Linked DNA regions of Pseudorhodoplanes sinuspersici. The protein of the gene in region 2 interacts with the protein of the main gene of each other region in a pairwise test. Links are inferred from orthologs where the notes say so. Each region holds a gene or a part of one and is shown on either strand. Other genes may lie near its edges.

Evidence for each region.
Region 1: the proteins of CAK95_RS14710 (region 2) and CAK95_RS07320 interact in binary tests that used the Escherichia coli proteins (3 or more experiments, as listed by UniProt). The link is inferred for Pseudorhodoplanes sinuspersici from one-to-one orthologs.

What each region holds. Positions count from the first base shown.
Region 1 is NZ_CP021112.1:1,475,938-1,490,904, forward strand. The notes cover bases 6,555-9,505. They hold CAK95_RS07320 (glutamate-5-semialdehyde dehydrogenase), read left to right. Parts: upstream 6,555-7,359; coding sequence 7,360-8,652; downstream 8,653-9,505. Other genes in these bases: CAK95_RS07315 (M15 family metallopeptidase), read right to left, coding at 6,555-7,123; CAK95_RS07325 (nicotinate-nucleotide adenylyltransferase), read left to right, coding at 8,666-9,325; rsfS (ribosome silencing factor), read left to right, coding at 9,402-9,505. In the rest of the region: CAK95_RS07285 (DUF1775 domain-containing protein), read right to left, coding at 1-508; CAK95_RS07290 (TonB-dependent receptor family protein), read right to left, coding at 532-2,637; CAK95_RS07295 (DUF2946 family protein), read right to left, coding at 2,690-3,079; GTPase ObgE, read left to right, coding at 3,395-4,435; CAK95_RS07305 (DUF72 domain-containing protein), read right to left, coding at 4,484-5,212; proB (glutamate 5-kinase), read left to right, coding at 5,316-6,446; more of CAK95_RS07315, read right to left, coding at 6,506-6,554; more of rsfS, read left to right, coding at 9,506-9,839; 23S rRNA (pseudouridine(1915)-N(3))-methyltransferase RlmH, read left to right, coding at 9,856-10,338; CAK95_RS07340 (murein hydrolase activator EnvC family protein), read left to right, coding at 10,474-11,754; CAK95_RS07345 (S41 family peptidase), read left to right, coding at 11,751-13,094; CAK95_RS07350 (divergent polysaccharide deacetylase family protein), read left to right, coding at 13,329-14,501; CAK95_RS07355 (RNA pyrophosphohydrolase), read left to right, coding at 14,591-14,967. UniProt on the Escherichia coli protein: Catalyzes the NADPH-dependent reduction of L-glutamate 5-phosphate into L-glutamate 5-semialdehyde and phosphate. The product spontaneously undergoes cyclization to form 1-pyrroline-5-carboxylate.
Region 2 is NZ_CP021112.1:3,032,959-3,046,217, reverse strand. What follows is about bases 3,208-5,987. They hold CAK95_RS14710 (sulfate/molybdate ABC transporter ATP-binding protein), read right to left. Parts: upstream 5,230-5,987; coding sequence 4,186-5,229; downstream 3,208-4,185. Other genes in these bases: cysW (sulfate ABC transporter permease subunit CysW), read right to left, coding at 5,231-5,987; ilvC (ketol-acid reductoisomerase), read right to left, coding at 3,208-4,003. Also shown: CAK95_RS14730 (ABC transporter permease/substrate-binding protein), read right to left, coding at 1-659; CAK95_RS14725 (ATP-binding cassette domain-containing protein), read right to left, coding at 656-1,432; CAK95_RS30205 (hypothetical protein), read right to left, coding at 1,450-1,575; CAK95_RS14720 (tripartite tricarboxylate transporter substrate binding protein), read right to left, coding at 1,782-2,729; more of ilvC, read right to left, coding at 2,984-3,207; more of cysW, read right to left, coding at 5,988-6,109; sulfate ABC transporter permease subunit CysT, read right to left, coding at 6,117-6,959; CAK95_RS14695 (sulfate ABC transporter substrate-binding protein), read right to left, coding at 7,013-8,002; CAK95_RS14690 (RrF2 family transcriptional regulator), read right to left, coding at 8,259-8,696; CAK95_RS14685 (LysE family translocator), read right to left, coding at 8,727-9,329; ilvN (acetolactate synthase small subunit), read right to left, coding at 9,333-9,884; CAK95_RS14675 (acetolactate synthase 3 large subunit), read right to left, coding at 10,015-11,775; CAK95_RS14670 (TonB-dependent receptor), read right to left, coding at 12,022-12,861; CAK95_RS30490 (CsbD family protein), read left to right, coding at 13,063-13,259. UniProt on the Escherichia coli protein: Part of the ABC transporter complex CysAWTP involved in sulfate/thiosulfate import. Responsible for energy coupling to the transport system.

The DNA.
Region 1 (14,967 bases), 1.6 Mb from region 2 along the record:
CAACCGCAGGCGCCGGGAATTTCAACGCATGCGCATCCTGACCCTGCGCAGGAATATCAGTCCAGCGTGCTTCGCCGGTCTCGCATTCCTGCGTCACCGGAAAATACAAGCGACCTTCCGGCAAGTCGCCCGCAAGGAAACTCGCGAACACGAATTCATCGTAAAAATCGTCCGGCAACTTGCCGCCGCTCCAGACGATTTCCTTCACGCCTTCGGTGAGTTGCACGCCATGGTAATAAGGATACGATTTGCCATAGGCACCCTTCACGGTTTCGATCTGCCAACCCGGCTTCATCATCGGCTTCACCGCGATCACGCCTTCCGGAATCTGCGCGCGCACTTTCAGCGTCGCCGAGCCATCGCAGCCATGCGGCACTTTCAGAACCGCCTTGTAGCCCGTCCCTGCTTTCGCCTCGCGCGTTTCCAGCGTCACATGCGCGAAGGCGACGCCGCCTGCGAGCATCATCCAAGCGAAGGTCGTGGCCGTCCCTGCAAGTCTGGTCATCATGATCATCCTGTTGGTCTCCTACATTACCATTTGAATTTCAGGCCGGCATAGACGGCGCGGCCGGTGCCGGGTTCGAACAGCGCACTGCTGAGGTTTGCCACGCGTGCCGTGCTTGCGCTCGCGATGTAGGCCTTATTTGAGAGGTTGCGGCCTTCGACATAGAACGAGAGCCGCTCACCTTTGTCGTACCCTGCCCGCAACCCCCAAAGCGCATAGGGGTCTGTCGTCAGCGTATTGGCCGCATCAACGTAATAACCTTGCGGCACCCATTCGATATTTGGGCCAAAGAAAATTCCGGACGGGTGTTTGTAGACAAGCTCCGCGCGCAGATAATGAGGCGGTGCGCCAGGCAGCGCGTTGTCGCCCCAAGTTGGATCGTTGTCGTAGAAAAAATCGTTCCACGTATAGGCGACGTGCGCCCACAGCGTGTCGGGATTGTCACCCATGACAAACATCGACTTGACGAGCGCGGCCCCAAATCCGACTTCCAGCCCCTGATGCACAGTGCGACCGGCATTGAGGACATCGCATGAGCCGGTTGCTGCCTGATTGCTGAAACATAGAAGCTCGTTTTGGATTTCCGCGCGATAAAGCGCGATATCCCACGTGACATAAGGCCGGCGTCCGCGTGTCCCGATCTCATAGGTGGTTGCCCGCTGAGCCTGGATTTGCGTGAACGGGATCGCCAAGGCGCTTGATCCCTCACCAAAACTCGGCACCTCGGCGCTGCGCGAAATATTGGCGAAGACCTGCGCGGTTGGATCGATATCCCACAGCAACCCGAATTTCGGGCTCCACAGATTGAAATCGGTTTTGCCCGACTGATCGCCATTCGACAAAAAGCGGTCGATTCGCTGGCGCGACGCGTTCAAAAATTGCGTGCCGGCAACGGCCGCAACATTCGGCAGGAAGTAAAACGAATTCTCGACATAGGCGGAGGTGTTCTTCGACTTGTCCAGAGACGATGAGAGCAGCGCGCCTTTCGTCGCCATGACACCGTTCTGATATTGCTTGTTGTCGATCTCGCCATTGAGAATATTGACGCCGGCAACGAGCCTGTTCCTGAACCCATGGATCAGGCGGTCGTCGACCATGCGGCCAAACCCGCCATAGTCCTCATAATCGTAATCCAGCCACTGGAAGATCGGATGCATCAGGTGGCGACTGGTGCTGAAGGCGCCAACCTCGAAGGTTGTGTTGTCGAGCTGGATCGTCGTCTTGTTGGCCACGCGGTTTGAATTGATGTTGCGCTGCCAGTCGTTGAGGACATTGTTCAGGGCTGCGGTCCGCGGCGCGTTCAATGCGCTGGCTTTCGTCACCGAGCCGGGAATACGCTGCTCGATATTGTTGCCATTGAAATAGAAACGCGTCTCGACGTTCGGCGAAATCCGGTAACCGAAATTGGCCGAACCGCGCAGCAGGTCGCCGTTGCTGTGATCGCGGTAGCCATCCTGCATCTGGTACGAGCCGGTGACGAAATAGTCGAACGGTCCGTAAGCCGCGCCCGAACTCGCCTGAATCCGGCGATAGCCGAAAGCGCCAATATCCTGGCTCGCGGCAAGCGGACTGGCATCGCGCCCGCTTGGCACCACGAAATTGATCGCACCACCCAGCGCATTGGCGCCGAAGCGCAATGCATTGGCGCCGCGAAAAACCTCGGTGTAGCGGTACGCTGTGGGGTCGATCTCCTGCAGATCGAAATAACCGTCTGCGGTGTTGATGGGGATTCCATCCATGTAGAGCTGGATGCCGCGGCCATGGAAGTTGCGCGACAGGCCCGAGCCGCGGATCGACAGCCGCGCGTCCTCGCCCCATTTCGGCTGCGCCCAGACACCCGGGACATAATCGAACATGTCCTTCACGGTGGCTGTGCGCTGATCGCGCAATTCTTCCGACGTGACGATGGCGACGGCGCCCGGCGTCTGCTGGATCTCCTTGCGCGCTTCCGCAACGGTCGGAATGGTCAGGCTTCCTTCAGACGGCGCAACCGGCCCGTTACTTGGGTTCGCCGGCGATGTGACGGTGATGGTTGGCAGTGCTGTTTGTGCGGCCGCAATGGATGGCAGGATTGCCGCCAAGATGGCTGTCTTGGCCGACAGCGCGCAGGACGCGCGCAAAAAACGAGACATTTCAAACTCCGATTGACGATGTGAGATCGCGGCCGCAAACGGCCGCGGCGGATCACACAGTCAGCGGAGGTGCGCGCGCTGGCCCGGCCCGGGCCGGCGCTGTGTTGCGAAGTGTCTCGTCGGGGGTGGGAGCGTAGGTGCTGGCAATCGCCGGGCGCCGCAGCGGAATGGCGACCGGATCCGGCGTCAGCGCCGCCCCGGCCAGCAGCGAGCCGCACAGAACGCAGTGGTATTTGGCCGAATGCTGCGGGGCGCCGCCATCGTCCGACGGGGTGGTGCTGCCGCTGCCAAAGCAGATGACCGATAACTGGCCGAAATCAGCGCCGCTGGCGTTGGCCGGCAGCGGTGAGAAGGCCGCCAGCAGGGTCTGCAACGCAATGGCATAGGCCGCGATCAAACCGACCGCCGCCCGCACCCGCCCGCGTGTGAACAGACCCTTCATGGCCGCTTCGTTACCAAATCCTTGTCGCGGGCGCCACTGGGGTTCCCACAGGTCCAAGGACCATCGCAGCGGGCGTGACGCCGATAACTGCGCCCTCTCCCCTTGCGGGAGAGGGCATGAAAGTCTTCACGACGAATTCTGATGGGTGAGGGGTTACGGTCTATCGTAAGAGCGTAACCCCTCACCAATCGAACTCGCCGACTTGTCGGAGCAGCCCTCTCCCGCAAGGGGAGAGGGCGCAAATACCCGCACCGCGCTTGCGGCAACAGGCAGTCAAAGCGTGAAGTGCGCGCAAAGCTGCCCTATATAGGCCCCATGAAATTCCTCGACGAAGCCAAGATCTACATCCAGTCCGGCGCCGGCGGTAACGGCTGCGTGTCGTTCCGGCGCGAAAAGTTCATCGAGTTCGGTGGCCCGAATGGCGGCGATGGCGGCCGTGGCGGCGACGTGATCGCGCGCGCCGTGGATGGGCTGAACACCCTGATTGATTACCGCTACTTGCAGCACCACAAGGCGGAGCGCGGCGGCAATGGCATGGGCAAGGACCGCCACGGCGCCAACGGCAAGGATCTGATCCTGAAAGTGCCGGTCGGCACGCAGATCTATGAAGAGGATGGCGAGACGCTGATCGCCGATCTCGACAAGGTCGGCGACGAGGTCGTGCTGGCCCGCGGCGGCAATGGCGGCTTCGGCAATGCCTATTTCAAATCCTCGACCAACCGCGCCCCGCGCCATGCCAATCCCGGCCAGCCCGCGGTCGAAATGACGATCCGGCTGCGGCTGAAGCTGATCGCCGATGCCGGCCTGGTCGGCCTGCCGAATGCCGGCAAATCGACCTTCCTTGCGACCGTCAGCGCGGCGAAGCCCAAGATCGCCGATTATCCGTTCACGACGTTGCATCCGCAGCTTGGCGTGTTCGCCGTCGACAACCGCGAATTCGTGATGGCCGATCTGCCGGGGCTGATCGAAGGCGCGCATGAAGGCGTCGGCCTTGGTGACCGCTTCCTCGGCCATATCGAGCGCTGCCGCGTGGTGCTGCATCTCGTCGACGGCACCAGCGAGGATGTCGCTGAGGCGTATCGCGTCGTGCGCCACGAACTCGAAGCCTATGGCGAGGGCCTCGCCGAGAAGCCGGAAATCGTTGCGCTGTCGAAATGCGATGCCATGACCGAGGACGAGATCAAGGCGCAGATCAAGGCGCTGAAGAAGGCGGCGAAGAAAACACCGCTCGTGCTGTCATCACAGTCCGGCCAGGGCGTGAAGGAGGTTCTGCGCGCGCTGCTCGATGTGATCGACAAGGCCAGGCAGATGGAAGAGCCCAAGCCGAAGGACAAGATCGAGGCGTGGCAGCCATAAAGTTATTTGTCGTCCCCGCGAAAGCGGGGACGACCGAATTCTGAATCGCTATAACTTCAACATATCCCTCAGCTTCGCCGCATCGGCCGGCGCTGCGCTCTTCTGATCGTTGTCGAAATAGACATACACATCGCGGCGCTGGCGTTTCCATTTGCGGATATCGTCCGCCCACGCTTTCAGCGTCTTGTCGGAATAATGACCCTTGTAGCGGCCGCCCGGCCCGTGTCCGCGCACATAGACATGACGGGCTGTCACCACCCATGGCGCGGGCGCATCGGCATGATCCGAAAGACAGAGCGAAACATCATGCTCGCGAAGAAGACCGAAGATACGTTCATCGTACCAGCTCTCATGACGAAACTCGAAAACGTAAGCGTGCTTGCGCTTCAGGAGCTTCAGGAATGAGGCAAGCCGCTCGTAATTGACGTGAAATCCCGGCGGCAGCTGAAACAGTACAGGGCCAGCCTTGTCGCCGAGCCGCTTGAGGCGTGTTTCCATCAGCGTGAGCGAGTTGCGGGACTTGTCGGTCAGCCGCTTCCAGTGGGTGATGAATTTCGACGCCTTCCAGGCGAAGATGAAATCGGGCGGGGTCTGATCGCGCCAGCCTTTCACAGCCTCGACCGTCGGCGTGCGATAGAACACGCCATTGAGCTCGGTGGTATCGAACTGCGTCGCGTAATAGGCCAACTGATGCTTGACCATCAGTTCCTTGGGAAAGAACGGCCCGCGCCAGGACTGATAGTGCCAGCCCGAGGTGCCGATATGGATACGGGCCATCTGCCTCTCTTCAATATGCTTTCAGTTCATGACGGGCGGGAAATTCGCTGCTAGATAACGCCCCGCCGGCCCCAAGAGTTCGGCTTCCTGAAGATCGCTTGTGATGTCCACCCGTACACCCGCCCTCACCGATTTCCGGCGCATCGTCGTCAAGGTCGGCTCGTCGCTTCTGGTCGATGCCGCCGCCGGCAAGCTGCGCGAGCCATGGCTGCGCGCCTTGTGCGAAGACATCGCCTCGCTGCACGAGGGTGGCCGCGACATCCTCGTAGTATCTTCTGGCTCGATCGCGCTCGGACGCTCGGTGCTGAAGCTGCCGAAGGGCCCGCTGGAACTTGAGGACTCACAGGCCGCTGCCGCGGTGGGACAAATCGCGCTCGCCCGCATCTGGGCTGAGATGCTGTCCGGCCACGGCATCACCGCAGGGCAGATCCTCGTCACCCTCGGCGACACCGAGGAGCGGCGCCGCTATCTCAATGCGCGTTCGACCATCGACCGCCTGCTCAAGTGGAAGAGCGTACCGGTGATCAACGAGAACGACACCGTCGCCACCACCGAAATCCGCTACGGCGACAATGACCGCCTCGCCGCGCGGGTCGCAACCATGGTGAGCGCCGACCTGTTGGTGCTGCTGTCGGACATCGACGGCCTTTACGACGCGCCGCCAAGCGTGAAGGCCGATGCGAAATTGATCCCGGTCGTCGAGCGCATTACGCACGAGATTGAATCCATGGCCGGCGCATCGGGCTCGGAATTGTCGCGCGGCGGCATGGTCACCAAGATCGAAGCCGGCAAGATCGTCACCAATGCCGGAACGCACATGGTGATCGCCTCGGGCAAGACGATGCATCCGTTGCGCGCCATCATCGATGGCGGGCCTTGCACCTGGTTTCTCACGCCGGCCAATCCGGTTACCGCCCGCAAGAAGTGGATTGCAGGTGCGCTCGAATCCAAAGGCATATTGCATATCGATGCTGGCGCCGTGGCGGCGCTGCGGCGTGGTGCGAGCTTGCTGCCAGCGGGCGTGAAGCGTTGCGACGGCGCGTTCCAGCGCGGCGACGCCGTGATCATCCGCGATCTCGACGGCGCGGAGATCGCGCGCGGGCTTGTCGCTTATGATGCCGAAGATGCCGGCAAGATCATCGGCCAGTCGTCAGCCGATATCGTCAGCATTCTCGGCATATCGGGCCGCACCGCGATCGTGCATCGCGACGATCTGGTGCTGTCGGGACGCTAGCGCATGATCCGGAAAAGTGGGCACCGATTTTCCGACAAGTTTATGCACAAACAAATGACTCAACGCACCGGAAAATCGAAATAGTCGCCGGGGAACGGCTCGTTCCGCAGCGTGAAGTGCCACCATTCCTTTGCATAGGGAATGAACCCATGCGCACGCATCGCGTCGGACAGTAATTTGCGATTGGCGCGCTGCTGCGCACTGACATCGCCGCGCGATCCCGCGCGCGGCGACAGGAAATCGAAATGCGTGCCCATGTCGAGTTCTTCGTTGCCCGGCAACGACACCAAGGTGAGATCGACGGTCGAACCGCGCGAATGTCCCGAACGCTGCGAGAGATAGCCTTCGCGAAACAGATGGCGCTTGTCGATGTCGGGATAGAATTCGGCCTTGGTCCCGTTCTCAGGCCCGCGCGCCCAGCGGGCGAAATGCGCCACCGCCCGCACCGGCCGATAGCAATCGAACACCTTCAGCCCCAGCTTCCGCGGGGCAAGGTCCCGTTGCACCGCCCCCAATGCCGCAGCCGCCTGCCGGGTCAGGATGCAGACCGGCGCCTCATAGCCATCAACCCGCGTGCCGACAAAATTGTGCGGACTGAAATAGCGCAGATCGACCACAAGGCCCGGCACCACAGAGGCGACATCGACAAAAGCTGATGGCCGGGTCTGCGCGTCCACGCTTTGTCCCATGCACGAGAGAATGGCGGCAACGGCGAGTCCTCTCGGCAATGAACGAATCGCGCGCTGCATGCGGAAAGGATGGCGTAACGCCACCAAATCATCAACGTTTCCAATACCATCCATGAAGAACACGCATGCCAAACTGGTCTGGCAGGCCCCCTGCCGCCTCGCCCGTGCGGCGCTTACATGGTACACGATGTCGCCCGTGTTCACTGTAGTTGACGCCTGAACTCATGACTGCGCCTCTAAAATCCGTCGATTCCGCCGCCTCTGTGACCGACCTCATGCGGGACATCGGTCAGAAAGCCCGTAAAGCTGCGCGCGTTCTGGCCTTGGCGCCGGCACAGCAGAAGGAACAGGCGCTGCTGGCGATGGCGCAGGCAATCCGCGCAACGACAAAGGACATCATCGCCGCCAACGAAGCCGATGTCGCCGATGCCAAGGCCGCGGGCATCACCGGCTCGTTCCTCGATCGTCTGATCCTCAACGAGAAGCGCATCGAAGGCATGGCCGAGGGACTCGAAGTTGTCGCCAAGCTGAAAGATCCGGTCGGCGACGTGATATCGAAATGGAAGCGGCCGAACGGCATGACCATCGAGCGCGTGCGCACGCCCATCGGTGTCATCGGTGTGATCTACGAAAGCCGCCCCAATGTCACCGCCGATGCCGGCGCGCTGTGCCTGAAGGCCGGCAATGCCGCGATCCTGCGCGGCGGCTCGGATTCGCACAGATCCTCGCGCGCCATTCATGCCGCGATGCTGGACGGCTTGCGAAGCGCCGGTCTGCCGGAAGATGCGATCCAGCTCGTGCCGGTGCGTGATCGCGCTGCCGTCGGCGAAATGCTGAAAGGCCTCAACGGCAACATCGATGTGATCGTGCCGCGCGGCGGTAAAAGCCTTGTCGCGCGCGTGCAGGACGAAGCGCGCGTTCCGGTCTTCGCGCATCTTGAGGGTATCAACCACGTCTATGTCGACAAGAAAGCCAAGCTCGATATGGCCAGGGAGATCATCCTCAATGCAAAACTGCGGCGCACCGGGGTCTGCGGCGCAGCCGAAACATTGCTGATCGATCAGAATGCACCGAAGAAGGTTGCCAAGGCCCTTGTGACAGCGTTGCTCGATGCTGGCAGCGAAGTGCGCGGCGATGCGGCGATTCAGAAAATCGATGCACGCGTGAAGCCGGCCAGCGACGATGATTTCGGCAAGGAATTTCTCGACGCCATCATCGCTGCCAAATTTGTCGATGGGATCGACGATGCCATGGCGCATATCGAACACTATGGCTCGCAGCATACCGACGCGATCGTGACGCAGGATAAGGCCGCAGCGGCGAAATTCCTCAACGAAGTGGATTCCGCCATCGTGCTGCATAACGCCTCGACGCAATTTGCCGACGGCGGCGAGTTCGGGTTCGGCGCTGAAATCGGCATCGCCACGGGCCGCATGCATGCACGCGGCCCGGTCGGCGTCGAGCAACTCACATCGTTCAAATATCGTGTGCGCGGCACGGGACAGACAAGGCCGTGACATCGTGGCCGTTATGAAGCCCGGCGATGGCCCGACACGCACCCTCGTCAAGAGCGTGACAAAGGCGCGCGTGACGCTTCCTCCGCACGCCCCCGGCCTGCGCATCGGCTTGTTCGGCGGATCGTTCAATCCGCCGCATGAAGCGCATCGCGCGGTCAGCCTCCTGGCGATGAAGAAGCTGCAGCTCGATCGGCTGTGGTGGCTGGTGACACCGGGCAATCCGCTGAAAGACAAAAACGCATTGCCGCCGATCGGCGAGCGCATCGCAATGGCGCAAGCGATGGCCGATCACCCGCGCATCGATGTCACCGGTTTCGAAGCCGTCATCGGCGCGAAATATTCATACGATACGATCGCCTGGCTGCTGAAAGAATCGCCGGGCACTCATTTCGTCTGGATCATGGGTGCGGACAATTTGAAGGACTTCCACCGCTGGAAGCACTGGCGCGATATCTTCATGATGCTGCCGATCGCGGTCGTGGACCGCGGGGGCCTCAGCCTCAAGGCCGCCTCGGGGCCTGCCGCCATCAGCTTCGCCAAAGCCAGAATCCCCGAAAATCAGGCATCACGGCTGCCGGTTTTACCGGCACCGGCCTGGGTTTATCTGCACGGGGTCAAGTCCGACCTGTCCTCGACCCGGATTCGGGCCGAAAAGGAAGGGAGCGGCCATTGAAAGTGCTGACCCATCGTGCCTACATTCGTGAGTGTTGAGTCTCGTCTTGAACGCAACCGTAAGAAGGAAAGGGCCTCTGACAACACAAGCGACCGCGCGGTCTCGTGCAAAAACGCCTGAAACGTCTAGTGCACCTGTCGTACCGCAGACCGTTTCCGAGGTGCGTGACGCCTCCGAAACGTTGAAAATCGTCCTCGACCGTCTCGAAGAGATGAAGGCAGAGGACCCCGTCACCATCGACCTCACCGGCAAAACCTCGATTGCAGACCTGATGGTGGTGGCCTCGGGCCGCTCAAACCGCCATGTCGGCGCTGTCGCGGACGATGTCGTGGAGCATTTGAAGAAATCCGGACTGAAAGACATCCGCGTTCAGGGCCAGCCGCATTGCGACTGGGTGCTGATCGATGCCGGCGACGTGATCATTCACGTGTTCCGGCCGGAAGTCCGCGATTTCTACGCGATCGAAAAGATGTGGGCGGGCGGCCAAAACCCGGCTCAACGCAAGTCGAACTGATCGCGAAGGAACTCCGATGCGCGTGCTGGTGCTCGCGGTCGGGCGTATGAAGAAGGGCGCGGAAGCGGACCTTGCCGCGCGCTATCTGAAACGTGTGCTCCAGGCCGGCCGCAATATCGGGATTCGCGATATCGAAATCGTCGAAATCCGCGAAAGCCGGGCGCAGGATGCCGAGCGCCGCAAGCTCGAAGAAGCCATCGCGATCGCCAATGTCGTGCCTGACAAATCGGCCATCGTGCTCCTCGATGAACGGGGCGAATCGATCAGCAGCGCCGCCTTCGCCGAGCATCTGGGGCAATGGCGCGATGGCGGACAGCCGGCGGTCGCTTTCGTCATCGGCGGGGCCGACGGATTGGCCGAAAGTCTGCATTCCAAGGCCAAAACCGTCCTGAGCTTTGGCGCGGCGACCTGGCCGCATCAGATGGTGCGGATTATGCTTTTGGAGCAGCTCTACCGGGCTGTCACAATCCTGTCCGGACACCCATATCACCGTGAATAAAAGCGCCTGACTGCGGCAAAAAGGCACAAGAAGGCCGCTATTCCGGGGCATGAACGGAGCCGAATGATCGGGTCTTGCACAAAAGCGCGAGTTTTGCGCCGGGTCACTGCCGGGGCTGCCATTTTGGCCGCCTCAATGGGCGGAGGCGGAACCGTTCTCGCGCAAAACGGCGGCCCCCCAAAAGCTGCCGTCGAGACCCAAGCGGATAATGACATTCTGAAGGCGCGGGAACGGGAACTCGAGGCCGCCCGCAATGAGCAGAAACGGGCCGCCGAGACCGAAGCCCGCCTGCGCGCGGAAATCGAAAGCTTTGGCAACGACCGCCGGAAATTGAACGCGGACCTGATCGCTACCGCAGCCCGCATGCGCGAGGTCGAAGACCGGCTGTCGGCCACCGAAGGCCGCGTGGCTCCGCTGGAAGAGCAGGAAGGCAAATTGCGCCAGTCGCTGAACGATCGCAGAGACGTCATCGCCGAGGTATTGGCGGCGCTTCAGCGCATGGGTCGCCGTCCGCCGCCAGCCTTGCTGGTCAGCCCGGACGACGCCGCCAAGACTGTTCGGAGCGCAATCGTCCTTGGTGCGGTGGTGCCTGAAATGCGAGCAGAGGCTAACCGGCTGGCGGCGGATCTGACACAGCTTCAGAAATTGCGGTCGGATATTGCCAGCGAACGGACGAAACTGACGACCGATCTGAAATCGTTGTCTGACGATCAGGCACGCATGACGCTGCTGATCGAAGAACGTGGCAAGCAGCAAGCCAATTCGGAACAGGCGTTGGAGAAACAGCGCGCTCAGGCCGGTGTGTTGGCCAAGCAAGTCGATAATTTGCAAGATCTGGTCACAAGACTGGAACAAGGGCTGGAGAGTGCCGCACGCGCAGCGAAAAGTGCCGCCCTGTCCGAAGATCAAAAGGGCGCGAGCAAACCGGCTCTGACTGCGCTCAGCGATCCCGGCCGCCTGTCTCCCGCCATCGCTTTTGCATCGACGCGCGGCTCACTGCGGATGCCGGTGAATGGCGTGAAAATTCGCGATTTTGGTGCTGCTGACGGGATCGGCGGAACCGAACGCGGGATATCGATTGCGACCCGCCCCGGGGCACAGGTCACGGCACCATGCGACGGCTGGGTGGTCTATGCCGGCCCGTTTCGTTCTTACGGGCAACTCTTGATCCTGAATGCAGGCGGCGGATATCATATCGTGATCGCTGGTATGGAACGAATTTCCGTCGACATCGGTCAATTCGTGCTAACCGGCGAACCAGTCGCAGCAATGGGGAGCGGCACAGCGCGAGTAGCGGCGGCATCTCCCATAGGGACCAGCCAACCGGTGCTTTACGTTGAATTTCGCAAAGACGGGACACCCGTCGATTCCGGCCCGTGGTGGGCCAAGAAAGAAAGTGAGAAGGTCCGCGGATGATGCGCAAGACAATCCTCGTCCTCATTGGAGCGGCGGCAGGCGCGGCCCTGACGCTGGTCGCGGTGCAACCCCGCATCATGTTTGCCGGCATGAGCGCGAAAGCAGCCGCGTCGTCGGACACGTACCGCAATCTTAACCTGTTCGGCGATGTGTTCGAACGCGTCCGCTCCGACTATGTCGAGAAGCCGGACGATGCGAAGCTGGTCGAAACAGCGATCAATGGCATGCTGGCCGGACTCGATCCGCATTCGAGCTACATGGACGGCAAAAGCTTCCGCGACATGCAGATCCAGACACGCGGTGAATTCGGCGGTCTCGGCATCGAAGTGACGATGGAAGACGGCCTCGTGAAGGTCGTGTCGCCAATCGACGAAACGCCCGCCGCCAAGGCCGGCATTCTCGCCAACGACATCATCACCCATCTCGACGATGACGCCGTGCAGGGCCTGACCCTGAACCAGGCGGTCGAGAAGATGCGTGGACCGGTCAACACCAAGATCAAGCTGCGCGTGATGCGCAAGGGTCAGGACAAGCCGATCGAGATCTCGATCACCCGCGACATCATTCGGGTGCGCGCGGTGCGTTCGAACGTGCAGGGCGACGATGTCGCCTACATCAAGCTGACCCAGTTCAACGAACAGACCACCGACGGCCTGAAGAAGGCCATCGCTGATCTGACAGCGCAGATTCCGGCCGACAAGCTGAAGGGCTACATCATCGACATGCGCAACAACCCGGGTGGCCTGCTCGATCAGGCGATCTCGGTGTCGGACGCATTCCTTGAGCGTGGCGAGATCGTCTCGACCCGTGGGCGCAATGTTGAAGAGACTCAGCGCTTCAACGCCCGCGCCGGCGACCTGACCAAGGGCAAGCCGATCATCGTGCTGGTCAATGGCGGCTCGGCTTCGGCTTCGGAAATCGTGGCCGGCGCGCTGCAGGACCACAAGCGGGCGACCGTGCTCGGCACCCGCTCGTTCGGTAAAGGTTCGGTGCAGACCATCATCCCGCTCGGGGCCGGCAACGGCGCGCTGCGGTTGACCACGGCGCGCTATTTCACGCCATCCGGCAAGTCGATCCAGGCGAAGGGTATCTCGCCGGACATCGAAGTGCTGCAGGACGTGCCGGACGATCTGAAGGCGCGGTCGGACACGAAGGGCGAATCCTCGCTGCGCGGCCACCTCAAGGCTGACGGTGACGAGCAGACCGGTTCGCAGTCCTATATCCCGCCGGATCCGAAGGACGACAAGGCGCTGAAAATGGCGGCTGACCTTCTCCGTGGCACGGTGACCAACTCGGCCTTCCCGCCGAGCGGCAAGCGGGCGGAAGCTCCGAAGCAGTAATTGCTTCGAAAGCCTACGACATACGGACGGGGCGGTCTTCGGGCCGCCCCGTTTCTTTTTGCCGGACCGGCAGGCTGTGTTTCCGCCAGCAGAATCGGGATCCGAAGCCGGCTATGGCCGGCGAAGGCCGGTAGCCACCTCGCGCGAAAACACTCTAGACTCGCAGGTATGATTCGCAGGGCACGATGCCGGACTTTGCGGAGTCATAATCCATCGTAATCGGGCAATCGTGCCGTGGATGAACTGAACACCCCCCTCGGCCAAGGGCCGTCCAAGCCGCGCCGGTTCGCAGTGCCGACCATCGCAACCCGTGCCGTTGCGGGGACATTGGCCGCGATTATCGCGGTATTCGTGCTGTGGGCGATCATCGCGCAGGACCCGATGGGCGGCGAACCGCACGCCAAGGTCTCGATCACCGCACCGGAATCGCTTGAGGCGAACGCGCCCAAGCCGCCAGCTCCGAAGCCGGACGCACCGATGCATGAGCAAGCGGCGACGCAGCCGGACAAGCCGGCTGGTACGACCATCACCATCATCGACGGGTCGAGCGGCAAGCGGCAGGAAGTCACGATCCCGAATACGACCGACAGCAAACGGACCCCGGCCGAAACACGGCTGCTCGAGACATCGCGTCACGGGCAGATTCCACGGATCGCACCGGACGGCACCCGCCCCGCCGATGCCTATGCTCACAAAGCGGCGATATCGGAAAAGGGCGCGCCGGACGGTCCGCAGGTCGCTATCATCGTCGGCGGCCTTGGCGTCAGCGCCTCCAGCACCGCCGATGCGCTGTCGAAATTGCCTGGCGCAGTGACCTTCGCCTTCACGCCCTATAGCAGCGAGCTCGACACGCTGGCCGGTCGCGCACGTGACAAGGGGCATGAGGTCTTGCTCCAGATTCCGATGGAGCCGTTCGATTATCCCGACAACGATCCAGGTCCGCAGACCTTGTTGTCGTCTCTGTCCCCCGAGCAAAATGTCGACCGCCTGCATTGGCTGTTCAGCCGCATGCAGGGCTATGTCGGCATCACCAATTACATGGGCGCGCGCTTCACCGCCTCGGACAACGCGCTCGCACCGGTGCTGCGCGAAGTGTCACGCCGCGGTCTGATCTATGTCGACGATGCATCCTCGCCGCGCAGCGTCGCCGGGCAGATTGCCGGCGCCAACAAATTGCCGTTCGTGAAGTCGGACGTCGCCATCGACGCGGTGCCGAGTGCGGCCGAGATCGATAACGCGCTGCGGCGGCTGGAATCGGCTGCGCGCGAGCGCGGCATCGCCGTCGGCTATTCCTCCGCCTTGCCGGCCAGCATCGACCGTATCGCCAAATGGGCGAAAGCCGCGCAATCCCGCGGCATCACGCTGGTTCCGGTCAGCACCGTTGCGGTGAAGGCGCGGTCGAGCTGATCACTTCAGCGGTCGTCTGCGCCGCCAGGCGAGGACGACTTGGTCCTGGCGTTCTTGCAAATGACACAGACGCCCGGCAAAATTTCTGCATGAGGAAAGAAGATTTCGAGAAGCTGCCGTATCGTCCCTGCGTCGGCATGATGGTGCTCAACCGCAGCGGCCAGGTCTTCATCGGCCGGCGGCTCGACGGACCCGAACATGTCGATGCCATCCATGCGTGGCAGATGCCGCAGGGCGGCGTCGACGAGGGCGAGGATCTTTATGAAGCGGCGCTGCGCGAATTGCAGGAAGAAACCAGCATCCGCTCGGTCACGAAGCTTGCCGAGATTCCGGACTGGCTCGCCTATGACATTCCCGCCAACATTGCCGGTCAGGCCTGGAAGGGACGATATCGCGGTCAGAAACAGAAGTGGTTTGCGTTCCGCTTCACCGGCAACGAGAAGGAAATCAACATTCTCAATCCGGC
Region 2 (13,259 bases):
GCACCCCGCTCCATCAGCGCCAGCAATTGATCGACCGCCATCGCCAGCAATGCCGCCGCGACACAGCCGAACAGCACGGAGATCCAGTTCTGTGTCTGCAGGCCGCTGAAGATGTAATTGCCCAAACTGGTCTGGCCAATCGGCGTCGACAGCGTTGCCGTACCGATCACCCATACGGCCGCGGTGCGGATGCCGGCCATGATCACCGGAATGGCGAGGGGCAATTCCACCATGAACAGAGATTGCCGCTCGGTCATGCCGACGCCCTGTGCCGCCCAACGCAAGTCGGGATCAACACCCTCGATGCCGGTGATGGTATTGCGCAACACCGGCAGCATTGAATAGAGCGCCAGTGCCAGGACGGACGGCAAAAAGCCGAGTGCGGAAAAATCGAAGCCGAGAAAGCGCGCCGTCAGCGAAGCTGTACCAAGCAGCAGCGGATAGAACAGCGCAAGCAGCGCAAGGCCGGGAATCGTCTGCACGATGCTGGCAATGCCAAGCACCACGTCGCGCAGATAGGGCCGGCGGACGGAAAACAGCGCCAGCGGCAGGCTGATCGCTAATCCGATGGCGAGTGCGGTCAGACTCACCAGCACATGCTGGCTGAGATAATCGGGCAGCCGTGACCACGCATCGGCGATGGCGGGATCGATGCTCATGACGCGGCGCTTTCACGCATCAGCGCATTCAATCGCTCGGCCTGCTGGCGCGGCATGTCCATCAGGGCCCGCACGTCATCGTTTGGCGGATTCGTCACGAGATCATGCGGCGTGCCGAGACCTGCAATGCGGCCGTCCTGCAAAACCGCGATGCGATCCGCAAGCAGCACGGCCTCGATCACATCATGGGTGATCATGACGGTGGTGAGTTGAAGTGCCTCGTGCAGCTTGCGATAGTCACGGCTCAGGGCATCGCGGGTTCGCAGATCCAGCGCACCGAACGGTTCGTCCATCAAGACAACGCGTGGCTTGGCGGCGATGGCGCGCGCAACACCGATGCGCTGGCGCTGGCCGCCGGACAATTCTGACGGGATACGATCCCGGTATTGCTCCGGCGGCAGTTGAACCAAGGTCAATAGTTCTTCGGTGCGGGCCGCGATGCGCGCCTCGTCCCAGCCGAGGAGGCGTGGCGTGATGCCGATATTCTCCGCCAGAGTCATGTGCGGAAACAATCCGACATGTTGAAACACGTAGCCGATGTGCCGGCGCAGCAGGACCGGATCGAGGTGTTGCACATCCTCGCCCTCGAACCAAACGACGCCCTCGCTCGGGTCGATCAGCCGGTTGATCATGCCAAGCAGCGTCGACTTGCCCGAACCGGATTGTCCAACCATGACAATGAATTCGCCGGATTGAATGTCGAGCGAGATATTGTCGAGCGCCGGGCGCACATTGTCGCCGTAACGCTTGGTAACGGCGTCGAACGCGATCATGGCCGCTGGTTCGGGCTTTACCACGCGATCGAAATCTCAGAGAGCAGGTTGAGCAACAACACCAGTGTCGGCGCGCCGGTTCCGGTCAGGTGGCGGCGGAAAATGATGACAAGATCCTCGCCCGGATCGCCGCCGAGCGGCACCCAACCACCGTTTGTGGCGCGGAATTCAGATTGAACTTCGATTCGCCGCACGCGCGGGCGGCATAGCCTTCGCCAATGATGCACAGCATTGGCTCACAATCCATCATGCTCTCCCGATATTGACCAGCGACGCCATGGTGACGCGAATGCGGGCCTCTGTCTACCCGGAGCATTTTTGGCTGTGATCCATCAAAACCAGAAAGCCCCTAGTTTTTCAGCGCCGGCATTTTCTCGACCAGGTCGCCGACGAGCCGTGAGACCTGCTCCATCCGCGCGGCGAATTCCGGCCCATCGAAATAATCGACCGTCTGTCCGGATTTCGTCATCGCCGCGCGAAAGCTCTGGGACGCCACCGTATCTGCGCAAGCCTTGCGCAACCGGGTCAGCGCAGCCGCCGGCACGCCCTTCGGCGCATATAAGCCGAACGGTGTCGCAAAGCCCTCGCCGAAGCCGAGTTCGTTCGTGGTCGGCACATCCGGCAAACTTGGCGTGCGTTCGCGCGCGATGATCGCCAGCGCGCGCATATTGCCGATACCCCCGGCGTCGCCCGACATCTGAATGTCGATATGCTTTCCGATCAATGCGGTGCGTGCCGGCGCGTCGCCGCGGAACGGCACCGACGTCAGCGTAACGCCGGCTCGCGAAGACAGATCGAGCATCTGCAGATGCGGGATGCTGCCGTGCCCGGGATGGCCGTAGGTGAGTTTGTCAGGTGTTTGGCGAGCCTGATCGAACAGATCCTTCAGCGACCGATAGGGGCTCTCGGGCGATACCACAATCACGGTCGGCGTAATCGCCACCTGGCAGATATAGTCGAATGAATTCACATTGTAGCGCAGATCGCTGCGCAGATGCGGCCGGCCGGTGATGACCCCCATCGCCGAAAAGCCCAGTGTGACGCCATCCGGTGCCGCCACCGCCGTCGCGGTCGCACCGATGGTACCGCCCGCGCCGTCTCTGTTGATCACGACGATCGTTTGATCGAGGTCTTTCGACAAGCGCTCCGACAGTATCCGCGCAACCAGATCGGTGACGCCGCCCGCAGGAAACGGAACGATAAGCTCAATGTTGCGCGAGCCTTGTGCGGATGCCGTCACCGGCACCAGCAGCGAGACCATGAGCGCAATAATACAACATGCCTTCTTGTCGAACATGTAAGTGGCCTCCCCGACCGTTCCGAGCCTTTCCGGCTTTGATGAGAGGAAGCCGTGGCCCAGCTTATTGTTTGACGTCTTGTGTTCGCGCGAAGCGATATCCTTCACGCGGGCGACACGTCCAAGTCGACTGAATTGCCGACGTGAAAGCAAGCGAATATTCGGCCGATGGCGATATCGCCCATCACGCGTTGCACAAACAAAAAAGGGCCCGCCGAAGCGAGCCCTTTGCAATTCGATCGTTTCGGATCAGATCAGTTCTTGGCCTTGTCGACCAGCGCGCCCTTCTTGATCCACGGCATCATCTCGCGCAGCTTCTCGCCCACTTTCTCGATATCGTGGGCGTTGGCCCGCGCGCGGGTCGCCTTGAACGAGGCCTGATTGACCTTGTTCTCCAGCATCCAGTCGCGGGTGAACTTGCCGGACTGGATGTCGTTCAGCACGCGCTTCATTTCAGCCTTGGTTTCCGGCGTGATGATGCGCGGACCGGTGACATACTCGCCGTATTCGGCGGTGTTGGAGATCGAGTAGTTCATGTTGGCGATGCCGCCTTCGTAGATCAGGTCGACGATCAGCTTCAGTTCGTGCAGGCATTCGAAATACGCCATCTCCGGCGCATAGCCCGCTTCCACCAGCGTCTCATAACCGGCGCGGATCAGTTCCACCGTGCCGCCGCAGAGCACGGCCTGCTCACCGAACAGATCGGTCTCGCACTCTTCCTTGAAGGTGGTTTCGATGATGCCCGCACGGCCGCCGCCGATCGCCGAGGCGTAGGACAGGCCGAGGTCATGGGCGTTGCCGGACGAGTCCTTGTCGATCGCGATCAGGCAGGGCACGCCGCCGCCCTTGAGATATTCGCCGCGCACGGTGTGGCCGGGGCCCTTCGGGGCGACCATCAGCACGTCGAGATCGGCGCGCGGCTCGATCAGGTTGAAATGCACGTTGAGGCCGTGGGCGAACAGCAGCGCCGCGCCTTCCTTCATGTTGGCATGCAGGTGATCGCGGTAGATGTCGCCCTGCAATTCGTCCGGGGTCAGCATCATGACCACGTCGGCCCACTTGGCGGCCTCGGCCACCTCCATGACCTTGAACTTCTCGCCTTCGGCCTTCTTGGCCGAGGCCGAACCCTTGCGGAGCGCGATGGCCACATCCTTTACGCCGGAATCGCGCAAGTTGAGCGCATGGGCATGGCCCTGGCTGCCATAGCCGACAATGGCGACCTTCTTGCCCTTGATCAGGTTCAGGTCGGCATCCCGGTCATAATAAACACGCATCATCAACCCCTTGTGGCGGCTTGTCCCGGCCGCAGTGTTATCGGTGCGCCAGAAGGGTTCCGGCGCCGGTCAGGCGAGGTTTCTAGGGGTATGGCGGGCCCGCGACAAGTCCCGGAGGCGGCATCGGCCCCGGTCGAATGATCATATCTCGGTCCGTCCCCGCTCGGCGGAAGCGTCGGGCGCTAGTGCGGGTCGGCAAAAATCCGGTAGCGCTGCGGCTTGAGGCCGATGGTGGCACCGACTTCGACCGGCAGGTTCCGCGGGGTGTCGATCTCGACCAGCGTTTCCGGCGCCGACAGCAACACCTCGACCCGCCGCGCCGCGCCAAGGCCGTGCACGCGCTTGACCACGCCCGTAAGGGTCGCTCCGTCGGCGGCGACCACGTCGATCTCGTGCGGACGCACGAACAGCCTGGCCGCCCCATTCGCAGCGCCTTGGGGATCGATCGACAATGGCCGGCCTTCCACATGCACCCGCTGGTCCTGCACCGTGATCGGCAGCATCAGTGACTCGCCGATGAATTCATGCACGAAGGCTGTCGCCGGGCGGTCATGTACATCCTCGGGGGCACCGACTTGCTCGATCCGGCCCTTGTCCATCACCACTACGCGGTCGGCGACTTCCAGCGCTTCTTCCTGGTCGTGCGTGACGAACACCGAGGTGACGTGGATGTCCTCGTGCAGGCTGCGCAGCCAGCGGCGCAGCTCCTTGCGCACCTTTGCATCCAGCGCACCGAATGGCTCGTCGAGCAGCAGAACGCGCGGCTCGATCGCCAGCGCGCGCGCCAGCGCGATACGCTGGCGCTGCCCGCCGGAGAGTTGCGACGGATATCGGTCCGCCAGCCATTTGAGCTGCACAAGGTCAAGCAATTCGTCGACCTTCTGGCGAATCTTCTCCTCGCTGAGACGCTGACGGCGCGGCCGCACCCGCAGACCGAATGCGATATTCTCGAACACGCTCATATGCCGGAACAGCGCATAATGCTGGAACACGAAGCCGACATGGCGCTCGCGCACACTGCGCGACAAGGCATCGGTACCATCAAACATAACGTGGCCGGTGTCTGGCCATTCGAGACCGGCAATGATCCGCAGCAGCGTCGTCTTGCCGGAGCCGGATGGGCCAAGCAACGCGACCAGTTCGCCCGACTTCACTTCGAGGTCGACGCCATTCAGCGCCGTAAAGTCGCCGAAGCGCTTGGTGACATTGCGAATGTCGATTTTCATCTCATCGCTCCGATATCGCGAACCGTTCCAGCACGACCTTGGCGATCAGCGTCACCAGCGCCAGCAGCGCCAGGAGAGACGCCACCGCGAACGAGGCCATGAACTGGTATTCGTTGTAGAGAATTTCGATATGCAGCGGCATGGTGTTGGTCTCGCCGCGGATATGACCGGACACCACCGCCACCGCGCCGAACTCGCCCATCGCGCGCGCATTGCAGAGAAGTACGCCGTAAAGCAGCGCCCATTTCACATTCGGCAACGTCACGCGGAAGAAGGTCTGCAGGCCGGAGGCGCCGAGCGAGATCGCGGCCTCTTCCTCCTGCGTGCCCTGCTCCTGCATCAGCGGGATCAGTTCTCGCGCAACGAACGGGAATGTCACCAGCAGCGTCGCCAGCACAATACCAGGCAAGGCGAAGATGATCTTGACGTCATGCTCGATCAACCACGCGCCGAAGAAGCCCTGCGCGCCGAACAGCAGCACGAAAACCAGACCGGAGATGACCGGACTCACCGAGAACGGCAGATCGATCAGCGTGATCAAAAGGCTTTTGCCGGGAAATTCAAACTTCGCGATCGCCCAAGCGGCAACGAGACCGAATATCAAATTCAGCACGACGGAAATGGAGGCGACCAGAATCGTCAACTGGATCGCCGACACGGCGTCGGGGTCGGTCAGTGCATCGAAGTAAGGGCCGATGCCGCGCGCGAAGGCCTGTACGAACACGGTGACCAGCGGCAACACCAGGAAAATAAAAAGAAACGTCAGCGACACGCCAATGATGAGCCAGCGCACCAAAAATGACTCGGAGCGCGCCGGACGCGGCCGTGTGGCGCCATTCGAGCGCGTGCGATCTGCGAAACCTGTTGCGGGTCCAGCCATGATGATCTCACGCGTGGCCGGTGCGCGTCGCCGACCACCGTTGCAGGCGGTTGATGGCGAACAGAATGACGAAGGAGGCCAGCAGCATCACCACCGCAATGGCCGTGGCGTCGGCATATTTGAACTCCTCAAGCCGGATCACGATCAACAGCGGCGCGATCTCGGAGATATTCGGCAGATTGCCGGCAATGAAGATCACCGAGCCATATTCCCCGACAGCGCGCGCGAAGGCGAGTGCAAAACCGGTCCACAAGCTCGGCAGGACGATTGGCGCGATGACCTTCGTAATCGTCTGCCAGCGGCTGGCGCCCAGCGTCGCCGCGGCTTCCTCGATTTCCGTATCGAGATCTTCCAGCACCGGCTGCAGCGTGCGCACCACGAACGGCAAGCCGATAAAGATCAACGCAATCAGAATGCCAAGCGGCGTGAACGCAACCTTGATGCCGAACGGCGCCAACAATCCACCGAGCCAGCCATTTTCCGCGAACAGCGTGGTCAGCGCGATGCCGGCAACCGCAGTCGGCAATGCAAAAGGAACATCGATGATCGCATCGACCAGACGCTTGCCGGGGAATTCATAACGCACCAGGGCCCATCCCACCAACGCGCCAAAAAACAGGTTCACGGCCGCTGCAACCAGCGATAGTCCGAAACTGATCTTCAAGGCATTGAGCGCGCGCGTTCCGGTCACGATCGACCAGAATTCCGAAGGCGATAACTCAGCGGTCTTGAGAAACAGACCACCGAGCGGAATGAGCACGATCAAGGCGAGCCAGGTCAGCGTCAGTCCGAGCGTGATGCCAAAACCAGGTATCACGCTCCGGCGGCGCCGGTTGCGACGGCGATCCAAGGATGTCGTCTCCCGACTGTCCAGTTGATCGCCAATTGTATGGGCAGCAACGCTCATTGGCTATAGATTTCGTCGAAGACGCCCTTGTCGTCGAAGTGCTTCTTCTGCGCCGCGCGCCAGCCGCCGAAATCGTCATTGATGGTGAGAAGGCTCAGCTTCGGAAATATATTCTCGTATTTTTTGGCGACTTCAGGATCGCGCGGGCGGTAGTAGTGTTTTCCGGCGATGTCCTGACCTTCCTTGCTGTAAAGATAGTTCAGATAGGCCTCAGCCGCAGCCCGCGTTCCCTTCTTGTCGACAACCTTGTCGATGACGGCGACGGGCGGCTCGGCAAGAATCGATACCGACGGAATGACGATTTCAAACTTGTCCTTGCCGAGTTCGTTGATGGCGAGGAACGCTTCATTTTCCCACGAGATGAACACGTCGCCGACGCCACGTTCGACGAAGGTGATGGTCGAACCGCGGGCACCGGTGTCGAGCACTGGCACATTCTTGAAGATGTTCTTCACGAACTCCTTGGCCTTATCCTCGGAGCCGTATTTCTTTGCCGCATAACCCCAGGCCGCGAGATAATTCCAGCGGGCGCCACCCGATGTTTTCGGATTCGGCGTGATCACCTTCACATCGGGACGCACGAGATCGTCCCAGTCCTTGATCTTTTTGGGATTGCCCGCGCGCACCAGCAGCACGATAGTCGATGTATAGGGCGATGAGTTTTGCGGCAGCTTCTGCTGCCAGTCTTTCGAGAGCAATCCCTTATCGGCGATTGCATCGATATCGTAAGCCAGCGCCAGCGTGACCACATCGGCACTGAGCCCATCGATGACCGAACGAGCCTGACGGCCGGAACCTCCATGCGAGGCCTTGATGGCAACCGTCGTGCCGGTCTCAGCCTTGTATTTCGCGGCAAAAGCTTTGTTGAAATCGGCATAAAGCTCGCGGGTCGGATCGTACGACACGTTGAGCAGCGAAATGTTCTGGGCGGCCGCCGATGTCACCCAGCCGGCAATGGCGAGCATTGCAACAAGAAGCCGCATCATGATCCTCCATCGGCCGGAACAACTCCGGCACAGGTCAAGGGTTGCAGCGACGGACCATTGCGGCCTGTCGCATTTATCCGACCTCTCAGTCAGCGATGCGCCGTGGCAATGCGATGGCGCGGGCATTCCCGCAGCACCGCCGGACTGAAAATCCGGCCATTTCGCCACCAAGGCACAAGGATCGTTGGGTATCGCCCCCCGAACCCGTGGGAATGGGGCCACATAATTCTGACTAAATCAATCAGAATAGTTTTATTTATCCGGAGCCTTTTCGAGGCGATTTTTCTGCGGCGGCCTGCGCGAGCGTTGTTTTTTCTAGGATTTTCGCCGTCGCATCACGAGCTGCGATCAGCGCCGGCCGCAGGGTGCAGATGTGCAAATCGACGCAGTCCGGGCATTGTCGGAACGCCGTCTGGCTCGCGCAGGGCGCGAGCGCCAGCGGCCCGTCAATGTGGCGGATGATTTCGGCCAAATTGATGTCCTTGGGCGTACGGCTCAACAGGAAACCGCCCTGGTTCCCGCGTGTGGATACCAGAAGGTTCGATCGCTTTAGTTCGGAGAAAATCTGCTCAAGAAAAGGGCGCGGAATTTTCAGGTCCTGCGCGATGTCGCGAACAGATACCGGCGCCGCGCCTCTATGGCCGGCAAGATAGATCATTGCTCGAAGAGCATATTTGGCGCGGCGGGAAAGCATGGTCAGCGTTTGCGCGGTTCCGATGCAACGTTAAACCACCATCGGCACGATGCTGACAACCAGAAGCGCCGCCATCGCGAGATTGAAGACGCGTGCATAGTTCGGGTCGGTGAGCAGCCGGCGCAAAGCCACGCCGAAGCCGGTCCAGGTCACCACGGCGAGAATTGTCGCGACCGCGAACACCACCAGCAGCAAAGCAAGATCGGACAACCACCGTTCCGGCCTCACATAGAGCGCGATCGCGCTCAGGGCGATCACGACGGCTTTGGGGTTGACCCACTGGAACAGCGCTGCCTGCCAGAAGGAAATCGGCTGAGAAATATGCCGGTCATTGTCGGCCGCGGGCTTTGCGGTCGCGATCTTCCATGCGAGCCAAAGCATATAGGCCGCACCCACGATCTTCAGCACGATCTGCAATGGCGGATAGGCGGCGAAGATCGCGCCCAGTCCTGCTGCACAACCCATCAGCAAGACGACGAAGCCCAGCGTGATGCCGAACATATGCGGCAGCGTCCGAGTGAACCCGAAATTCACCCCGGACGCGGTCACCATGATGTTGTTCGGGCCCGGTGTGAATGCCGTTGCCGCCGCAAACGCAAGAAGCGCCAGAAACAGGTCGAACGGCATGCCCATCCGCTACATCGCCTCGGGGCCGCGACTGATGGCGACCACGCCGGTGCGTGACACTTCGACAAGGCCGAGCGGCAGCATCAGCTCGATGAACTGGTCGATCTTGTCGCTCTTGCCGGTGATCTCGAACACGAAGCTTTCAGTGGTCGCATCGATCACGCGAGCGCGGAATGCATCGGCGAGACGCAGCGCCTCGACGCGGTGCTCGCCCTTGCCGCGCACTTTCACCATTGCCAGTTCGCGCTCAAGATAAGGACCCGCCACCGTGAGATCGATCACGCGGTGAACCGGCACAAGACGCTCGAGCTGGTTCTTGATCTGCTCGATCACCATCGGCGTGCCGCTGGTGACGATGGTGATGCGGGAGATGTGCTTCTGATGCTCGGTCTCCGACACCGTTAGCGAATCGATATTGTAGCCGCGGCCCGAGAACAGCCCGATCACCCGCGCAAGAACGCCCGGCTCGTTGTCGACCAGCACCGACAAGGTATGCGAACTGGAAACCTCCGCTGCCGGCGCCGCGGGATAATGGGACGTGGTGGGTATGGTGGCGTTCACGAGCAATTTTCCCTTATTGTACTGTCGTCATTCCGGGGCGCGCTGAAAGCGCGAACCCGGAATCCAGGCCTCAGAATCGATCTCTGGATTCCGGGTTCGCAAGCTTCGCTCGCGCCCCGGAATGACCAGATCAAACCAGCATCTTGCCTTCTTCGGTGATCGCATCCTCGAGGCTCTCCGCGGCATCGCTGAGGATCATCTCATTATGCGCGCGGCCGGACGGGATCATCGGGAAACAATTTTCCTTCTGATCGACCACGCAATCGAAGATCACCGGTTTGTCGATATCGATCATCTCCTTGATCGCATCGTCGAGATCGCCCGGCTTCTGGCAGCGGATACCATGCGCATGCATCGCTTCCGCGAGCTTCACGAAGTCCGGCAGCGCCTCCGAATAGCTTTCCGAATAGCGGTTGCCATGCAGCAATTCCTGCCACTGGCGCACCATGCCCATATACTGGTTGTTCAGGATGAACACCTTGATCGGCAGCCGGTACTGAACCGCCGTCGAGATTTCCTGCATGGTCATCTGCACCGAGGCTTCACCGGCAATATCGATGACCAGCGATTTCGGATGCGCCATCTGCACGCCGACCGCCGCCGGCAGGCCATAGCCCATCGTGCCGAGGCCGCCCGAGGTCATCCAACGGTTCGGCTCCTGGAAACGATAGAACTGCGCCGCCCACATCTGATGCTGGCCGACTTCGGTGGTGATGTAGGTGTCCTTGTCCTTGGTCAGCTCGAACAACCGCTCGATCGCATATTGCGGCTTGATGATGTCCTTCGACGGACGATAGCTGAGCGACTTGCGCGCGCGCCATTTGTCGATCTGTTTCCACCATTCGGCCATCGCCTTCTTGTCCGGCTGGAACGAAGACGAACGCCACAGCCGCGTCATGTCTTCGAGCACATGCGCGCAATCACCGATGATCGGAATATCGACCTTCACCGTCTTGTTGATCGAGGACGGATCGATATCGATATGGATCTTGCGTGAGTTCGGCGCGAACGCATCGAGCCGCCCGGTGATACGGTCGTCGAACCGCGCACCGACGCAGATCATCACGTCGCAATCGTGCATCGCCCAGTTGGCTTCGTAGGTGCCGTGCATGCCGAGCATACCGAGCCATTGCGGATCAGCCGCCGGATAAGCGCCAAGCCCCATCAGCGTCGAGGTGATCGGGAAACCGGTCAGCTTGACCAGTTCGCGCAAGAGATGACTCGCTTCCTTGCCGGAATTGATGACGCCGCCGCCGGTATAGAACAGCGGCTTCTTCGCGCTCGCCATCAGTTCGACCGCCGCCTTGATCTTGTCGAGGTCGCCCTTGATCTTCGGCGTGTAGGTCTTGTGCTTGATATTCTGCGGGCCTGAATAGGTGCCCTTGGCGAATTGAATATCCTTCGGGATGTCGATCACCACCGGACCCGGCCGGCCGCTGGCGGCGACATAGAACGCCTCGTGCAGCACGCGCGGCAGGTCCTCGATCCGCTTCACCAGATAGTTGTGCTTGGTGCAGGGCCGCGTGATGCCGACGGTATCGCATTCCTGGAAAGCGTCATTGCCGATCAGATGCGTCGGAACCTGGCCGGTGATGCAGACGATCGGGATCGAATCCATCAGCGCGTCAGTCAGGCCGGTCACCGCATTGGTCGCGCCGGGACCGGACGTCACCAGCACGCAGCCGACCTTGCCGGTCGAGCGGGCATAGCCTTCCGCCATATGGACTGCGCCCTGCTCATGGCGCACGAGCACATGCTTGACCCGCTCCTGCTGGAAGATGGCGTCGTAGATCGGCAGCACCGCGCCGCCGGGATAGCCGAAAATGTGGGTCACACCCTGATCGGCGAGCGCCTCGATCACCATTTCGGCGCCGGTCATTTCCTTGCTCATCTCACTGCTCCAATCACTCGTCGTCTCTCGTGGTCATCCGGGAAAAGAAAAAAGGGCCCGTGAGGCCCCCTGAACAGCGCATCGCCCGGCATAGGTGGTTTCAACCACCCCCAGCGATGCGCCTTCCTACGATGAGAAGCGTCCACGAAATAAAATTGCGCGACATAGCCTAGTCCAGTACGAACGTTGCGCGTGGTATAAGGGTCGTCTCCCGCCCCGTCAAGCGCCGAGCCTCTCGGCGGGCCGTCAGAACGAGGCGGTCAATGAGGCCACGTAGCGCCGGGCTCCGGACTGAGCGAGGCCGCCGCTGCCGTATCCGGCGATCCAGTAGGCCTCATTGGTCAGGCTCTCGACGTTGAAGCGCGCCGTCATTTTCACCTGGTCCACATAATAGACATAGCGGGCGCCGAGATCAAAGCGGGTCCAGGACGGAACATCGAACGTGTTCGCATTGTTATACGGCGCCGGTCCGGTGTGATAGATCGCCCCGGTCACGGTGAAGCCGGGAACGAACGGGAGGTCGACTTCGGCGGCGAGCCGATATTCGCTGTCCGGAACCGAAGTGACCTTCTTGCCATCGAACTCGCCCGAATCCGTCTGGAGCTGCACGGCATCGATGAAGGATGCTCCCGCGACAAAACGAATACCCTTGATCGGCTCGCCGAAGATCGTGACCTCGTAGCCCCGATTTTCCTGCCGGCCATCCTGCGTGAAGATATTCGTCGCCGTATCGATATATTGGTTGGCTTTATTGATGTTGTAATAAGCGAAGGTCGCTCCGAGGATTTGAAAGTCGAACTTCGCTCCGAATTCGTGTTGCTTGCTCACGAGCGCCGGAAAAGTCTGCCCCACATTAACGGTCCCCGGCGGCGCGACGCCGCCGCGCTCCAGCGCCTCGATATAATTGCCGTAGAGCGCCAGCCACGGCGTGATCTTGATCAGCCCGGCAATCGACGGCGTGACCGCACTCGCGGACGAGCCGCTCAACTGCTGGCCGGTCACGATATCGAAATTGCTCTGATCGATCTGCGTACGCCGCACGCCGCCGATCACGCTGACGGGGCGCTTGCTCCTGCGCTGTTGCAACTGTTGCCGCTGTCAGACCAGCAACCAGTACACTGATCCCTGCAGCACTCGCCAGCAAGCGACGCTTCGGCGATAACAATACAATTGTCACTGCGCGCCCCGATAACAAAAACAGTAAAGCGATGGTTACGGAAGCGCCGGGTGCAAATCAAAAACTATGATTTGGATAACGTGTAATATGCATCGTTCCGAAGTTGTTGTATGTGTGGTTTCGAACGTTTCAAAGGTATGGACGGTATCATTCAGACTGTTCATTATCATTGTAATGAACGCAGCGTGGCGTGTCAGAGCGGCGAGGACTCCATGATGAGGCGAATATTGTTTTGTGCGACGGTCGCATTTGCAGTGATGGGGTTCGGCGCACAGGCACAAAGTCCCGCAACCTCTCCGGCTGCGTC